2 regions of the Roseateles sp. DB2 genome follow, and region 2 is predicted to be linked to the other one. Evidence: riboswitches for the same ligand, from Rfam matches in the RefSeq annotation. Region 2 holds a riboswitch; the other holds the start of a gene.
What was found. Region 2 has a riboswitch for glycine ahead of gcvT (glycine cleavage system aminomethyltransferase GcvT). Riboswitches for the same ligand answer to the same signal wherever they lie in the genome.
Positions count from the first base shown of each region.

Region 1: it holds a riboswitch for glycine, as region 2 does, so the genes downstream of both, ACS5PK_RS11455 (D-amino acid dehydrogenase) here and gcvT (glycine cleavage system aminomethyltransferase GcvT) in region 2, are expected to answer to the same signal.

Region 1 is NZ_JBPZGY010000006.1:9,936-18,614, forward strand. It holds gene fusA (elongation factor G) at 45-2,144, opposite strand; gene ACS5PK_RS11455 (D-amino acid dehydrogenase) at 2,288-3,586, opposite strand; glycine riboswitch at 3,674-3,791, opposite strand; glycine riboswitch at 3,793-3,896, opposite strand; gene ACS5PK_RS11460 (DUF2785 domain-containing protein) at 4,033-4,938, shown strand; gene ACS5PK_RS11465 (PQQ-dependent sugar dehydrogenase) at 5,034-6,197, shown strand; gene ACS5PK_RS11470 (GNAT family N-acetyltransferase) at 6,210-6,710, opposite strand; gene ACS5PK_RS11475 (GNAT family N-acetyltransferase) at 6,707-7,357, opposite strand; gene ACS5PK_RS11480 (GGDEF domain-containing protein) at 7,459-8,673, opposite strand.
Region 2 is NZ_JBPZGY010000007.1:85,982-94,660, reverse strand. It holds gene ACS5PK_RS12840 (PEP-CTERM sorting domain-containing protein) at 87-941, shown strand; gene ACS5PK_RS12835 (L-serine ammonia-lyase) at 1,017-2,408, opposite strand; gene ACS5PK_RS12830 (hypothetical protein) at 2,418-2,795, opposite strand; gene gcvP (aminomethyl-transferring glycine dehydrogenase) at 2,828-5,728, opposite strand; gene gcvH (glycine cleavage system protein GcvH) at 5,896-6,270, opposite strand; gene gcvT (glycine cleavage system aminomethyltransferase GcvT) at 6,363-7,490, opposite strand; glycine riboswitch at 7,549-7,657, opposite strand; glycine riboswitch at 7,667-7,770, opposite strand; gene ACS5PK_RS12810 (response regulator) at 7,881-8,540, shown strand; gene ACS5PK_RS12805 (ATP-binding protein) at 8,537-8,679, shown strand, end outside.

The DNA of each region.
Region 1 (8,679 bases), on a different contig from region 2:
CGCAATGATAAAGCCTTGTTCACTCGCGTCCTGACTCATCCGCTTCAGTCGTCCTCGTCGCGGGGCTTGTGGGCGGCCATGAGCTGCGACTGGGTGCTGGGTGGCACGAGCTCGTAGTGGGACAGACTGAGCGTGTAGCGGCCCTGGCCGCTGGTCAGGGCATTGAGCCGTGTCTGGTAGCTGCTGAGCTCGGCCAGCGGGGCCAGGCCCTGGATGCTGATGCTGCCCGGCACCGGGTTGTCCGTGCCCAGCACCTGTCCACGCCGCGAGGCCAGATCGCCGGTGATGTCGCCCATGGCGGCCGCGGGGGCCAGAATCTCCACTTGCACGATGGGCTCCAGCACCTGGGGGCGGGCCTCCTTCACTGCGGCCATCAGGGCCTTGCGCCCTGCTGTCACGAAGGCGATTTCCTTGGAGTCCACCGAGTGGTGCTTGCCGTCGAACACCACGACCCGCAGGTCCACCAGCGGGAAGCCGGCGATCACGCCTTGGGCCAGGGCCTGGCGCACGCCCTTCTCGACGGCGGGCATGAAGACGCCAGGAATGGTGCCGCCCTTGACCTCGTCGCGGAACTCGAAGCCGGCGCCGCGCTCCAGGGGCTCGATGCGCAGCCAGACCTCGCCGAACTGGCCGGCGCCGCCGCTCTGCTTCTTGTGTCTATGGTGGCCTTCAGAAGGCGCGGAGATGGTCTCGCGGTAGGCCACCCGAGGCGGCTGCGTCAGCACCTCGCCCTTGTAGGTCTCGCGCAGGCGCTCCAGCAGCACACGCAGGTGCAGCTCGCCGAGGCCGTAGACCAGGGTCTCGTTGGTCTGGGCCGCGTGCTCGAGGCGCAGGCAGGGGTCCTCGTCGACCAGGCGCCGCAGCTGATCCCACAGGCGCTGCTCGTCCCCGTGGCGGGCCGGGCTGATGGCCAGACCATGCACGGGTTCCGGGAACTGCAGCGGGGCCAGGTGCAGGTGCTCGTCTTCCGGCGCGTCATGCAGGACGGCGTCATAGTGCAGGTCCTCGAGCTTGGCCAGGGCGCAGATGTCGCCCGGCAGCGCCTGCTCGACTTCCACATGCTCCTTGCCTCTCAGCATGAAGAGATGGCTGACCCTCACCGGCTTGCGCGCATGGCCCACATAGAGCTGAGCATTGCGCTTGAGTGTGCCCTGATGGACGCGCAGCAGGGCCAGCTTGCCGAGGTAGGGGTCGGCCTGAATCTTGAAGACATGGGCCAGCACGTGGCGGTCCGCATCGGGCAGGGGCTTCAGCGGTCTGGCCTCGGCGCCTTCGCCTTCCAGGAACTGCGGCGGATTGGCCTCGCCCGGATGCGGCAGCAGGCGGACGATGGCATCCAGCAGCTCGGGTACGCCTACGCCGGACTTCGCGGCGGTGAAGCACACGGGGACGAGATGCCCCTCTCGAAGGGCCTGCTCGAGCGGCGCATGCAGCTCGCTGGCCGGTACGTCGCCCTCGTTGAGGTAGCGTTCGACGAAGTCGCTGTCGACCTCCACCACCTGCTCCACCAGGGCGCGGTGCGCATCGGCCACGGAGCCGAAGTCGCTGTCGCCCTCGCGCTGGAAAAAACAGTCCGAAACGCGTGTGCCTCCGCCGGCCGGCAGGTTCAGCGGCAGGCATTCCTTGCCCAGTCGCTCCTGCAGCAGGGCCAGCAGACCTGGCAGGTCCACGTCGGGCGTGTCGATCTTGTTGATGACGATGAGCCGCGTGCGCTCGCGCTGGGCCGCGACCTCCATCAGCCGCGTGGCCATCAGCTCCAGGCCAGACTGGGCATTGATCACCAGCACCGCGCTTTCCACCGCCTCCAGGGCTGGCAGGGCCTGGCCGATGAAGTCCGGCGCGCCTGGTGTATCCAGCACGTGCAGGCGCAGGCCCTGCCAGTCCAGGTGCACGGCGCTGGTCTGCAGCGAGTGCTGCATGCGGCGCTCCAGGGCTTCGTGGTCGCTGACGGTGTTGCCCTTCTCGACAGCGCCGGCCAGCTTGATGGCGCCTGCCTGTAGCAGCAGGGCCTCGCACAAGGTGGTCTTGCCGCCGCCTGCGGGGCCGACCAGGGCCAGGGTGCGCAGGCTCTGCAGGCGGGAATCCTGCGCGCTGCCGGACAAGCCGGAGGCAGCGCCTCCGGCAGGAGAAGGGCTGGAGGCCATGGCGTGCTCCTTGAGGTCGGGACCGATGCACAAATGCCGTGGCCCGAGCCTAGGGCAAGGCATGGCCCCGCACAAGAGGCCCAGCGCAAGAGGGGCTGCGCAAGAGGGCCTACGCCAAGGAGCGCTCGCGGGGCAGTCCAGCCTCAGGCGTAGCGCCAGTCGCCGTCTTCCATCCGCTCCTGGGTGGCGGCGGTGAAGGCGTAGTCCAGGGCTGGGCGCCGGCCACTGACGATGTCTGCGATGGCAGCGGCCGAGCCGCAGGCATGCGTCCAGCCCAGGGTGCCGTGCCCGGTGTTCAGGTAGACGTTGGGCACGTGGCTGGCGCCGATGTAGGGCAGGTTGGAGGGCGTTGCCGGGCGCAGGCCGGTCCAGAACTGGGCACCGCGGCCGTCGGTCATCGCGGGAAAGAGTTCGCGCGTGCGGCGCACGATGGCCTCGCAGCGGGTCAGGTTCAGCTCGGTGCTGTAGCCGTTGAGTTCGGCCGTGCCGGCGATGCGCAGGCGGTCGCCCAGGCGCGAGAAAACAAGCTTGTATTCGTCGTCCGTCAGCGAGACCTGGTAGCTGTGCTCGGGCGAGATCACCGGCAGCGTCACCGAATAGCCCTTGGCTGGATAGATGTTCAGATGGATGCCCAGCTCGCGCGCCAGGCCGCGGCTGAAACTGCCCATGCACAGCACGAAGCGGTCGGCGGCGAGGCGCTGCACCACGCCGTTGGCATCGGCACAGATCACGCGGCTGATGCCCGACTCACGGCTGCCCTCCATGCCCAGGATGCGAGTGTCGTAGACAAAGCGCACGCCGGCCTGAGCGCAGCGCGCCGCCAGAGCCTGGGTGAAGCGATGGGCGTCACCGGATTCATCGCTGGGCGTCATCGAACCGCCGACGATCTGTTGGCGGCACTGCGCCAATGCGGGCTCGATGGCCACGCATTCGTCAGGCGTCTTCATGTCCAGTTCGCAGCCCTGCTCCCGCATGATGCGGGCCGGCTCCTGCGCGGCCTCATACTCGGCTTCGCTGGTGTAGAAGTGCAGGATGCCCTGGGTGCGCTGGTCGTACTCGAGGCCCAACTGGGCGCGTAGCTCCTGCAGCTGGTCGCGGCTGTAGAGACCCAGTTTGACGATGTTGCGGATGTTGTGTGCCGTGCGGCCAGGCGTGCATTCACGCAGGAACTGCAGGCCCCATCGCCACTGCGCCCAGTCGGCCCGCAGGCGGAAGAGCAGCGGGGCGTCTTCTTTCATGAGCCACTTGAGCACCTTGAGCGGTGCGCCCGGATTGGCCCAGGGCTCGGCATGGGAGACGGAGATCTGCCCGCCATTGGCGTAGCTGGTTTCCAGGCCCGCGGCGGGCTGGCGGTCGATGACGGTGACTTCGTGGCCGGCCCGGCGGAGGTACCAGGCGGTGCTGATGCCGGTGACGCCGGCGCCCAGGACGATGACATGCATGCGGAACTCTCGATGATCTGAGGGTTGAACGCGCAGGCGTGCGTGACTCGGGCGGGGAGATGCCAAAGAGAGCGTGCGCCTGTGCGCGCCGCTCCCGCTGTCCTCGGTACCTGAGAGATTCAGCCGCATCCGTCTCGGGACACGGCCTTGCTCCTTCGGCGGAGACCAGGCATGGGGCCCGGCCTCACTCTCCAGCATTCGGCTTGATGGCGGATCCAGTACGGGGCCTGAGCGAGTATGGGAGCTTGCGCCTTCGGCGGCAGGCCGGCATGCGCTGGGCATGGGGACTGCACTCTCCTGAATCCGGGGCGGAGTTTACGTGTCCCGGGCCTGGGGCCGCAAGCGGGCCGCGCCTGCTCTCCTCGGGGCATGCCTTTGTGCACGGCGGGCAAGCCCGGTGGCGCGAGCGCCGGGCGGCCCCCAAGATGTAAGCCAAGGAGGCTCTCATGGGACTTGTTGGACGAGGTAAAACCTGGGCCTGCGCGGCCCTGATGCTGGCGCTCGCGGGCCGCGCAGCCGCCGAATGCCCGCCGCGCTGGGACGGCCAGCCCCAGCAAGTGGCGCAGCTGCGTGCCTGGACGCAGGACGCAGCGATCCCCCCGGCTCAATTCCAGCAGGTGGCCGTCGCACTGGCTGACTGCCTGGCCTCGCCCGATCCCGCTCTGCGGGACGAGCTGGGCTTTGAGCTGCTGTCCGCCTGGATGCGCGCCGGCCGCCTGGCCCCGGAGGCCTTGCGCCTGCTGCGCGATCGCTGGCTGGCAGTCCTGCAGGCACCGCCCGACGCGCAAGGCTTCCATGCTCCCTTTGCTGTGCTGGCCTTGTCGGAGGTGGCCCGGGTTGACCGCATCCAGCCCTTCCTGCGGCCGTCCGAGCGTGAGGCGCTGTTGGCCGCGGGGGCAGGTTGGCTGCAGCAATGGCGGGACTACCGCGCGCACGATGATCGCGAAGGGTGGCGCCATGGCGTGGCCCATGGTGCCGACCTGCTGATGCAGATGGCCCTGAACCCAGCCCTGGACCCGGAAGGCGCGGCCCTTGCGCTGGCGTCACTAGGCTCGCAGGTGCTGGCGCATGGGCAGCTTGCCTATCGGCATGGCGAGGGCGAGCGCCTGGCGCGGGCCGCACGCTTTGCCCTGTTGCGAAGTGCCTGGACTGCCGAGCAGGTGCAGGCCTGGCTGCAGACGGTGCTGCAGCCGACACGAGGCACTGTCTGGGATGAGCGCCGCCTGCGGCAGGTGCACAACGCGCGTCAGTTCCTGTGGCCGCTGTACGTGGCCCTGCAGGAGCAGGGCGATGCGGGCCTGAGAGAGCGCGTCCTGCCTGCGGTGCGTCAGGCCTTGGCGGGGCTGGACTGATCGTCGGTGCGGGCATCGGCCTCCCGCCACAGCTTCTTACAACGCGGACGCGGGCATGCTTCTAGACTGCCTGCATCCAAGACAGGAGGTGGCGCATGGCGGCTTGGCACCGAAGCTGGGGAGCCCTGATGGCGAGCACGCTGGCGGCATGCGGTGGCGGCGATTCGGGTGCCACCCCGACCCCCACTCCCGCGCCAGTCCCGGCGCCCACCCCCGCGCCCCAGTTGGCCGCGCTTCGCACCGATCTGGGCAGCCCCTGGTCCCTGGCGGTGCTGCCTGACGGGCGGCTGCTGATCACACAGCGCGGCGGTGGCCTGCTACGGCTCAGTGCCGATGCTCGCCAGAAGGAGTCCATCAGCGGCACACCGGCCGTCAACGCCTCGGGCCAGGGCGGTCTGCTGGACGTGGTGCTGGACCCTGACTTCAGCCAGAACGGCTTCGTCTACCTGAGCTTCAGCGAGCCGGGAACCGGCAGTGAGGCCGGGCGCAGCGGGACGGCCGTCTTCAAGGCGCGGCTGCAGGGCACGGCACTGGTGGAGGGGCAGGTGATCTTCCGTCAGGCGCCCAAGGTCAGCGGCTCGGGTCACTATGGCTCGCGCCTGGTCTTTGCCAGGGACAAGACCTTGTTCGTGACGCTGGGTGAGCGTCAGCAGGGCAGTCCGGCGCAGGACCTGGGCAAGACCCTGGGCAAGGTGGTGCGCATCCAGCGCGACGGCAGCCTCCCGGCGGACAACCCGAGCTTCGGGGCCGGTGCGGCGGCGGGGCTCTACTCGCTGGGACATCGCAATCCGCAGGGGGCGGCCCTGCATCCCCAGACCGGGGAGCTGTGGATCAGCGAGCACGGCCCCCAGGGCGGTGACGAGATCAACCGCATCCGACCCGGCGGCAACTACGGCTGGCCCATGCGCAGCTATGGCTGCAATTACGGCGATCCCGTTGGGGACGCCTGCCGCATCGGCGGAGGCACCCATGCGCCGGCCTATATCGAACCGTTGACCTACTGGGTGCCGACCTCGACGGCGCCGGCAGGGCTGCTGTTCTATACCGGCGCCATGTTTCCGGAGTGGCAGGGGCAGCTGTTCTCCGGCAGCCTCGCGGGACAGGCTCTGTGGCGCCTCAGGTTGGCCGGCAACACCGTGCTGGACCGCGTCGCTCTGTACGGCCAACTGGGCGAGCGCTTCCGCGATGTGCGCCAGGCGCCGGACGGCGCACTGCTGCTGCTCACCGACAGCGGCAAGCTGCTGCGCGTGTACCGCTGAGCCTGGCCTGGCTCACAGAGTCAGGCCCAGGCACACGGCGTCCTGCCGGCCTGCATAGCCGCCATAGCCGGGAATCTCGGCAAAACCCTGTCGCTGGTAGAAGGCGAGGGCGCGGGTGTTGATGCGACGGGTCTCCAGCCAGACGCGCAGATAGCCCTGGCGGCGGGCCTCTTTCAGCAGGGCCGCCAAGAGGGCTGAGCCCACGCCTTGGTGACCCGGGCGGGCATACATGCGCTTGATTTCGGCCGTCCCGGGCGGTCCTTCCGGCAGGGGGCGCAGCGCGGCACATCCCTGGGCGCGCCCCAGGGCGTCCCTTGCCACCACGAAGGCGCAGCCCGGGTCCTGGCTCCGCGAGGGATCGTAGCGGGCAGCGCCGCTGTCGCCACTGATGGCGGCCAGCACCTCGTTCAGCTCCCGCATCAGGGTGCCGGCCTCGGCGCTGCAGGCATCCAGCGGCGCCACATGCCAGCGCGGCAGGCCTGGCGCCCTGAGCTCCGGGACGAGCAGCTTCACAGGGTCTTGTAGAGCAGGGCTGCCGAATGCAGACGGCCTTCGGCGCAGACGCTGTGCTCCGGGATGGTGCCCGCACGCTGCCAGCCCAGGTGGGTGTAGACGGCCTCCGCCTGGGAGTCTGCCGGCGCTTCCAGCACCAGCAGACGGCGGCCTTGACGCACTGCCGTGCACTCCAGCGTGGCCATCAACTGGCTGGCAATGCCCCGACCGCGCTCCTGGCTGTGCACCATGAGACGCTGGACCTCCCCGCGATGGTGCGCATTGGACGGTTGGGGCAGGGTCAGTTGCACTGCGCCCTGCAGCGGGCCGTGGCCGTCGCCTTCGCAGGCGATCCAGAGGTGGTGGTGGCTGCCCAGGCGCGCGTAGACGCTGTGCCAGTAGTCCATGGCCTGATAGCGGGACAGCGGTGCCAGGAATCCCAGCGACGCGCCGTGGTGCACGCTATCGATGAGCAAGTCGGCCAGCGCCGGCAGCCATTGCAGGTCCCGGGAGCCCAGCGCCCGCACCTGCACCGTGCCGCGTCGGCGGCCCTGCCCGACGACACGCAGACGCCCTGCTCCGGCGGTCTGCGGCGGGATCGAGGGGGCATGAAGAGGCGTTGCCGGCTGGGTCAGGGTGTAGGCAAAGGGGGCGTCAAAGGCTTGCATGGTGCTGCGCTCCTGAGTTCGGGTCAGCCCGTCGGGTGAACGGGTTTGCCTCAATTCAAGCAAGCAGCGTGCCAGCGCTTGACTGCAGTCCGATGACGGGATCAGCCCGCCTGATCGGCAGGGGTCCAGCCGGGTTCGTCGCACAGTCGGCCGCGACCGCTGCGCTTGGCCTCGTAGAGGGCTGCATCCGCGCGACGCATCATGTCCTCGACACTGCGATCCCCCGGGCGCAGCAGAGCCCAGCCTGCGCTGAAGTCCAGGGGGAAGCCCAGCTCCTTCTGTGCGCGGGCCAGCAGCACGGCTCGCAGGCGCGCGTCCATGGCGCGCGGTCCGAGTTCGTCGCTACGGGCCAGCAGCACGCAGAACTCCTCGCCACCCACGCGGCCGGCCAGATCGCCCACGCGCAGCACCTGCTGCACGCAGCTGGCAAAGAGGGCCAGCGCCCGGTCCCCGCCTTCATGGCCGTGGTCGTCGTTGACCTTCTTGAACAGGTCCAGGTCCAGCATGACCAGGCACAGCGGTTCTCCATGGCGTCGGGCCAGGGAGATCAGCTCATCGGAGCGGCTGCCGAAGGCGCGGCGATTGGCCAGGCCGGTCAGGGCGTCCGTCTGGGCCTGGCGCTGCAGGTGGAGCTCTGTCTCGCCGCGCCAGGCGACCAGGATGGCCAGCACGCTGACCAGCAGCATGACGTGCGCACCGAGGATGATGGCCTGCGTGAGCCCCGCCTCCCAGCCGGCATCGCGTTCGAGGAAATGCAGGCCGGCGCGCAGCAGGGTGACTGCGGCCATGGCTCCGAAGCCCAGCCCGAGCAAGGTGCGCCATGCCCGATCCTTGTGCTCGACCGGCGTGGCATGCCTGCTTTCCATGCCCTTTTGTTCGGCCTCGCGAGGCCAGGAGCAGGCCAGGGCCAGGGCCAGCATCTGCAGGGCCAGGCCGAGGCCGGACCAGGCGACTGCGAAGTGGTCGGCGCCGCTGCCGTCTTGCAGGGAGGCCAGGGCCAGCACCAGGGGCGCACCCATCATGGCCCGGCGCCCGGGACGCCGGCCCAGCCAGTCGCGCAGGGCCAGCCACAGGGCGCTGAGACTGGCGCTGAGCGCCAGCATGGCGACGAAACCGCCCAGACCGTCGCTGACCGGCGCTCCGGAAGCCTGGCGCAGCCACAGCGCCATCCAGCCTATGCACTGCAGTGCGATATAGCCTTGCGCGAAGCGGGCCGCGCGGCTGACGGGCGCGCCCATCAGCAGAGGCAGCATCACCATGAGGCTCAGCAGCTCCAGCAGGAGCAGGCTCAGCAGCGTGGGGGTGTCCAGGAGCATGGCGTC
Region 2 (8,679 bases):
TGCCAGCGGCCCGGGCCTGGTCGACCATCCTGACGCCCGGTCCGTCGAGCGGGCATTGGGTCGATGAAACCATGGAGGAACTGAACATGAGATCAACAGCCATCGCTTTACTGGGGGCGGTGCTGCTTCTTTCGGGAAGCGGTTCGCGCGCAGCACCGGTCCGGTCTACCACTGTTCCCATCCCCATCGAGGAGGAGTTCGTGGTCGCGCAGCAGCTGCACGTGGACTCCAGCCTGGATGCCATCGTCACGCAGCTCCTGGGGGCGGGGCTCTTCGAATCCGGTGCCAAGCTCCACTACGAAGGCCGCTACCGGGTTGTCGAAACCTCGCCGGGCATCTTCTCGGGCAGCTATGGTGGCGTCCTGACCGGCAGCTACCTCGGGGAGGGCTGGTCCTTCGAGTATGCGGCGGCCATGGACACCGATGCCTTGCTGAACAAGGTATGGAAGCTGGACAGCAAGGGGACGTGGAAGAAGGGGCCCTACGCCGGGAAGAACTTCAAGGACAAGGGCCAGATCGTCGAGAAGACCGACCACACGGCCGATCTTGACATCGAGATCGAAACCGACGGCGTCACGCCCAAGATCAAGACTACGGCCGCCGGCCTCAAGAAGGACAAGGGCGGTGGGAAGCTGAAGGTGTCCGGTGATTTCGAGGTGGTCGATGACGCCGGGAAGACGCACAAGGAAAAGGTGGGCATAGAGCTGGACCAGGCCACCAAGACCTTCACTTCCAAGGTCACCAGTGCCTTCGCGGGCTACGGGTTTGTGGTCCTGGAGAACAAAGGCTCCTTTACCTCCTCCGGGTGCGTGGCTGACTGCCCCGTGGGGGAGACCTCCTTCGACATCACGATCACGCAGGTGCCAGAGCCGGCCACGCCGCTGCTGCTCAGCGCCGGGTTCATCGGCATGCTGGGCCTGCGTCGGCGCAAGCCTTGCTGAGGGCTTTCGAAACGGGTGTGCCTCAGGGGCGGGCATCCTGAACAGAGACGGGGGCAGGTCTTGCCCCCGCCAGCCTCAGCACTCGACGATGTTCACCGCCAGGCCACCGCGGGCCGTTTCCTTGTACTTGGTCATCATGTCGGCACCAGTGTCGCGCATGGTCTTGATGACCTTGTCCAGGCTGACGAAATGCGTGCCGTCGCCGCGCAGCGCCATGCGGGCGGCATTGATGGCCTTGACCGAGGCGATGGCATTGCGCTCGATGCAGGGGATCTGCACCAGGCCACCCACCGGGTCGCAGGTCAGGCCCAGGTGGTGCTCCATGCCGATCTCGGCGGCGTTCTCCACCTGCTCGGGCGTGCCGCCCATCACCTGGCACAGCGCACCAGCGGCCATGGAGCAGGCCACGCCCACCTCACCCTGGCAGCCGACTTCGGCGCCGGAGATGGAGGCGTTCTCCTTGTAGAGGATGCCGATGGCGGCGGCCGTGAGCAGGAAGTCCACCACGCCGTCTTCGCTGGCGCCGTGCACAAAACGGCTGTAGTAGTGAAGCACGGCAGGCACGATGCCGGCTGCACCATTGGTGGGGGCTGTCACCACGCGGCCACCCGCGGCGTTCTCCTCGTTCACCGCCAGGGCGTAGAGGTTGACCCAGTCCATCACCTGCAGCGGGTCGCGCAGGGCGGCCTCGGGGTTGGCGGTGAGGTCGCGGTAGAGCTGCGCGGCGCGGCGCTTGACCTTGAAGCCGCCGGGCAGGATGCCCTCGGTGCGCAGGCCGCGGCTGACGCAGTCCTGCATCACCTGCCAGATGCGCAGCAGGCCGGCGCGGGTGTCCTCGTCACTGCGCCAGTGGCGCTCGTTGCGCCGCATCACCTCGGCGATGCTGATGCCATGGGCCTTGGTCAGGGCCAGCAGTTCGTCGCCAGTCTTGAAGGGGTAGGGCAGCACCGTGGCATCGGGCGCGATGACCTTCTGCTTGCTGCCGTCCGCCGCGACTTCCTCGCTGACGACGAAGCCGCCGCCCACGGAGTAATAGGTCTTCTCGGACAGCAGCGCGCCCTCCGCATCGAAGGCGCTGAAGCGCATGCCGTTGGCGTGGAAGGGCAGGCTCTGGCGGCGGAAGAAGACCAGGTCTTTGGCCTCGTTGAAATCCACCCAGTGCTCTCCCAGCAGCTGCATGCGGCTGCCCTGGCGGATCTCGTCCAGGTACTGCGGCACACGCTCCACATCGACTGTGTCCGGCTCATGGCCGGCCAGGCCCAGCAGCACGGCGGTGTCGCTGCCGTGGCCCTTGCCGGTAGCGCCCAGGGAGCCGTAGAGCTGCGACAGCACCCGCGCCGTGCGCGGCAGCAGGCCTTCGCTGCGCAGGCGCGAAGCAAAGAGGCGGGCGGCGCGCATGGGGCCCACCGTGTGGGAGCTGGAGGGGCCGATGCCAATCTTGAACAGGTCGAAAACGGAAACGGCCATGGTGCTCTCTCAGGTGTCGGCAGTCTCGGCGAGGCTGCGCAGGCAGACGTTGTAGAGCCCGCCGCGCGCAGGCAGCGGACCCAGCTTGGGGAAGATGGGGCGGACATTGCCGAGCTTCCAGGCAAACATGCCCGGCGTGCCCGGCCAAGGCTCCACCGACAGTACATCGACCAGGGCGACCCCGGCCGCCTCAGGGTCTAGCTGATCTTCAGCGGCCACCTGGCGGCGGCTTTCGATGATCAGCAGGTCAAGCAGCGGCACCTGGGGCGGGCACCAGGAGCGCAGCTCCAGCCGGTGCCGCCCTTGGGCAATCAGCTTGCCCGCGGGGCTCAGCACGGCAAGAGCGGTGAAGCTTTGGTCCAGTTGAGAATCACTCGGGCTGTCCATGCGGGCTCCTGCCGTGGGCTGCGGGTGGCGCTTCAGGCCTGTTCGAACTCGCTCATCGGGATGCAGGAGCAGAACAGGTTGCGGTCACCGTAGACGTTGTCCACGCGACCCACCGGCGACCAGTACTTCTGGCGGCGCAGCGTGGCCACCGGGTAGGCCGCTTCCTCGCGGGTGTAGCCGTGGCTCCATTCGGTGGCCAGCAGCACCTCGGCGGTGTGCGGGGCGTTCACGAGCGGGTTGTCCTCGCGGGCCCACTGGCCGGCCTCGACCTTGGCGATCTCGGCGCGGATGGCCAGCATGGCGTCGCAGAAGCGGTCCAGCTCGGCCTTGGACTCTGACTCCGTCGGCTCGACCATCAGCGTGCCGGCCACCGGGAAGGACAGGGTGGGGGCGTGGAAGCCGTAGTCGATCAGGCGCTTGGCCACGTCCTCGGCGGATACGCCGGAGCTGTCCTTCAGGGGGCGCAGGTCCAGGATGCACTCGTGCGCCACGCCGCCACCCTTCACGCCGGCGATGTTGCCGCTGAAGTGGATGTCGTAGGCGCCGGCCAGGCGGGCGGCCACGTAGTTGGCCGACAGGATGGCGACCTCGGTAGCGGCCTGCAGGCCGTCGGCGCCCATCATGCGGACGTACATCCAGCTGATCGGCAGCACGGCGGCATTGCCCAGCGGGGCGGCCGAGACGGCACCCACATTGGTGGCGGCGCCCACGCCAGCGCTGCGGTGCGCGGGCAGGAAGGGCACGAGGTCGGCGACCACGCAGACCGGGCCAACGCCCGGGCCGCCACCGCCGTGGGGGATGCAGAAGGTCTTGTGCAGGTTCAGGTGGGACACGTCACCGCCGAACTCGCCGGGCGCGGCCACGCCGACCAGGGCGTTCATATTGGCGCCGTCCACGTAGACACGGCCGCCATGGCTCTTCACCAGGGCGCAGATTTCCTTGACCTGGGTGTCGAACACGCCATACGTCGAGGGGTAGGTGATCATGATGGCGGCCAGCTTGGCGCTGTGCTGCTCGCACTTGGCCTTGAGGTCGACCAGGTCGATATTGCCTTCCTTGTCGCACTTGGTGACCACCACCTGCATGCCCACCATCTGGGCGGAGGCGGGGTTGGTGCCGTGGGCGGACTCGGGGATCAGGCAGATCTTGCGATGGCCTTCGCCGCGCGACTCATGCCAGGCCTTGATGGCCAGCAGGCCGGCGTACTCGCCCTGCGAGCCGGCATTGGGCTGCAGGCTGATGCCGGCATAGCCCGTGGCCTGGCACAGCCAGGCGGTCAGCTGCTCGTTCAGCAGCTCGTAGCCGGCCAGCTGATCGCGCGGGGCGAAGGGGTGCACATGGGCGAACTCGGGCCAGGTGATGGGGATCATCTCGCTGGTCGCGTTCAGCTTCATGGTGCAGGAGCCCAGCGGGATCATGCTGCGGTCCAGGGCCAGGTCCTTGTCGGACAGGGCGCGCAGGTAGCGCAGCATCTCGGTTTCGCTGTGGTGGGTGTTGAACACCGGGTGCGTCAGGTAGCTGCTGGTGCGCACCAGCTCCGCCGGGATCATGGCGGCGATGCCCTTCTCGAAGGCGGCGAAACCGGGCAGGGCCTTGCCTTCGGCGAAGACGGCCAGCACGGCGCTCAGGTCTTCACGCGTGGTGGTCTCGTCCAGCGAGAGGCTCAGCGACTGGGCCGAGGCGCGGCGGAAATTCATGCCGGCCTTGACGCCAGCGGCCAGCAGGGCCTCGGTCTTGGCGCCGGTCTGCACGTGCAGGGTGTCGAAGGCGGCGGCATTGCTGATGCCGAAGCCCAGGCCCTTCAGGCCTTCAGCCAGGATGGCGGTGTAGGCCGCCACGCGCTGGGCGATGCGCTTCAGGCCCTTGGGACCGTGGTAGACGGCGTACATGCTGGCCACGACGGCCGGCAGCACCTGGGCGGTACAGATGTTGGACGTGGCCTTCTCGCGGCGGATGTGCTGCTCGCGGGTCTGCAGGGCCAGGCGATAGGCCTTGTTGCCGTGCGCGTCCACCGAGACACCGACCAGGCGGCCCGGCAGGTTGCGCTTGAACTCGTCCTTGCAGGCCATGTAGGCGGCGTGCGGGCCGCCATTGCCCATGGGCATGCCGAATCGCTGGGTGGTGCCCACGGCGATGTCGGCGCCTTGCTCGCCCGGTGCCTTCAGCAGGGTCAGGGCCAGCAGGTCGGCGGCGGCGATCAGCAGGCCGTTCTGGGCGTGCACGGTGTCGGCGATGGCCTGCAGGCCGCGCACATCACCATTGACGCCGGGGTACTGCACCAGCGCGGCGAAGCACTCGCTCTTGCCGGCCTCGGCGGCAGGGCCAACGACCACGGTGATGCCCAGGGGCTCGGCGCGGGTGCGGACCACTTCCAGGGTCTGGGGCAGCACGTCGTCCGCCACGAAGAAGGTCTGGCTCTTGCTCTTGCCCACGCGGGCGGCCAGGGTCATGGCCTCGGCGGCGGCGGTGGCCTCGTCCAGCATGGAGGCATTGGCAATGGCCATGCCGGTGAGGTCGGTCACCATGGTCTGGAAGTTGACCAGGGCTTCCATGCGGCCTTGCGAAATCTCGGCCTGGTAGGGCGTGTAGGCGGTGTACCAGGCGGGGTTCTCGAGGATGTTGCGCAGGATGACGCCGGGGGTCAGGGTGCCGTAGTAGCCCTGGCCGATGTAGCTCTTGAGCACCTGGTTCTTGCTGGCGACGGCCTTCAGCTCGGCCAGCGCGGCGGCCTCGGTGGCGGCGGGCGGCAGCTGCATGCCGGCCGAGCGCTTGATGCTGGCGGGCACGATGGCTTCGATCAGGGCACGGCGCGAGGCCTGGCCGATCACGGACAGCATCGCGGCTTCATCGGCGGCATCGGGGCCGATGTGGCGGGCGTGGAATTCGGCGGCGTTCTCGAGTTCGCCCAGGGGCTTCAGAGCAGACATCAACATGGCAATTCCTTCATCGGGGGCCGGCGCAGGCTCATGGCCATGCGGGGCAGTCCGGGCCGGGCGGTGGCAGGATGCGGGGCACGACGGACCCGCGCGGCACACCCCCCGGCAGATACAGAAACGGGCACGGACAGGACTGTCGGTGCCCGTTGTTCACCTCACGGCGATCAGCTGTTCTTGACCAGCTCGTCGTAGGCGGTGGCGTCCAGCAGGGCGTCCAGCTCGGCCGGCTTGGACAGCTTGACCTTGAAGAACCAGCCCGAGGCCAGCGGGTCGCTATTGGCCAGGGAGGGATCGGCGCGCAGGGCCTCGTTCACCTCGGTGATCTCGCCGCTGACGGGCATGTAGACGTCGGCAGCAGCCTTGACCGACTCGACCACGCCAGCGACTTCCTTCTCGGCGAAGCTCTTGCCGACGTCCGGCAGGTCCACGAACACCACGTCGCCCAGCGCGTCTTGCGCATGGACGGTGATGCCCACGGTGGCGGTACCGTCAGCGTTGATCTGGATCCACTCGTGGTCGGCGGTGTACTTGATGCTCATGGTGTGCTCCGAATGTCGGGAGAAAAGACCAGGGAAAGAACTGGAATCGAAAGGGAAGGCGAGGGGCCAGTATCGGCCCCCATGCCCGGACATCAGCCGCGGAAGTAGCGGTGCGGCGCGAAGGGGGTGGCGGCCACGGTCATGGCCACGCGCTTGTCGCGGACCAGAGCGAAGACCTCGGTGCCCTGCGCGGCATGGGCCGTCTGCACATAGGCCAGGGCTACCGGCTGGTTGACCGTGGGGCCCAGGGAGCCGCTGGTCACGACGCCGATCTCGGCGCCGTCGGCGTTCACCAGCTTGGCGCCTTCACGCACGGGCATGCGCTCGGTGGAGATGAGGCCCACGCGCTTGCGCTGCACGCCGTTGGCGAGCTGTTCGTTGATGATGTCGGCACCGGGATAGCCGCCGGCACGGGCGCCACCGGCGCGACGCACCTTCTGGATGGCCCAGGTCAGGGCACCTTCCACGGGGGTGGTGGTGGTGTCGATGTCATGACCGTAGAGGCACAGGCCGGCTTCCAGGCGCAGGGTGTCGCGGGCACCGAGGCCGATGGGTTGCACTTCCGGCTGGGCCAGCAGCTTGCGGGCCAGCTCGACGGCCTGGTCGTTGTGCACCGAGATCTCGAAGCCGTCCTCGCCGGTGTAGCCCGAGCGGGTCAGGAAGGTCTCGATGCCGTCCAGATTGAAGAAGCCGCCGGTCATGAAGGTCAGCTTGGCGACTTCAGGGTTCAGACGGGCCAGGGCGGTCACGGCCTGCGGGCCTTGCAGCGCCAGCAGGGCGCGCTCGGGCGTGGGGATGACTTCGCAGCGGCTGCCGATCTTGGCCTGCAGATGGGCCGTGTCCTGCTCCTTGCAGGCGGCGTTCACCACCACGAAGATGTCGTCGGGGCGGCGGCAGACCATCAGGTCGTCCAGGATGCCGCCCTGCTCATTCGTGAAGAGGGCGTAGCGCTGCTTGTAGACGGGCAGGTCGATGATGTCCACCGGCACGATGGATTCCAGCGCGGCGCCGGCATCGGCACCCACGAGGCGCAGCTGGCCCATGTGGGAGACGTCGAAGAGGCCGGCGGCCGTGCGGGTGTGCTTGTGCTCGGCCAGGATGCCAGCCTTGTACTGCACGGGCATGTCATAGCCGCCGAAGGGCACCATCTTGGCACCGAGTTCGATGTGCAGGGCGTGCAGGGGGGTCTTCTTGAGATCGGCGGAAGGGGCGGCGGACATGGTGCATTCCTACGAGGGCATTCTTGGACCCCGCCTGGGATGAACCCAGGTCTGGGGAGCTGCCCTCGCTGTCCGCTTTACCTGAGAGATTGGCCACCGGCGTATCGCCCGCAGCTTGCCCCTTCGGTGGACGGGCTCGAGACCCGTCTCTCTCCAGTGAGGAACGTTCCGATCGGAACGTTTTGTCAGTCCTTTTGCCTGAGCGTTCGAAGCGTGGGATCACCAGTGCCTCTGCGCCTTCGGCGGCCCCCGCTAGGGAGCTCTCTCCTGACCGGGCGCATTGTAGCCACGGAATCAGCCCGCCCGGCAAGAGATTAAGGGGCTGCTAAGGCCAGGGGCTTTCTTCCGTGGAGAATTCTGCTTTTCCACCCCGACGTGCCCCGAGCCCCCATGAGACTGCTGCTGGTCGAAGACGACCTGATGATCGGTGAGCCCCTGCTGGACCTGCTGCGGGCCGAGGGCTATGCCGTGGACTGGGTCCGGGACGGCGAGATGGCGGACACCGCCCTGCTGAGCCAGAACTACGACCTCCTCATCCTGGACCTGGGCCTGCCCAAGGCCGACGGCATGACGGTGCTCAAGCAGCTGCGCGGCCGTAAGCAGAGCCTGCCGGTGCTGATCGCCACCGCGCGGGACGCCCTGGAGCAGCGCATCGCCGGCCTGGACGCCGGGGCGGACGACTACGTGCTCAAGCCCTACGAGTTCCACGAGCTGCTGGCCCGCATCCGCGCCTTGCTGCGCCGCGCGCAAGGCCGGGCCGAGCCGGTCTACGAGCACAAGGGCGTGGCCATCAATCCCGCCACCCGCGAGGTGAGCAAGGACGGCCGCGAGGTGGTGCTCTCAGCCCGCGAATGGGCGGTGCTGGAGCCCCTGCTGGCGCGGCCGGGCATCGTGCTGTCGCGCCAGCAGCTGGAGGAGAAGCTCTATGGCTGGAAGGACGAGATCTCCAGCAACGCCGTCGAGGTCTACATCCACGGCCTGCGCAAGAAGCTGGGCGCCGAGCTGATCCAGAACGTGCGCGGCGTGGGTTACCGCGTGCCCAAGGAATGAAGGGCGCCGCGCTGCTGACGGGCCTGCGGCGCTGGCTGATGCCGCGCTCGCTGCGCCAGCGCCTCCTGATGTTTCTGCTGGCCGCCGTCTCGCTGGCCGCCTTCCTGCAAGCCTATAGCGCCTACCGCACGGCCCTGGC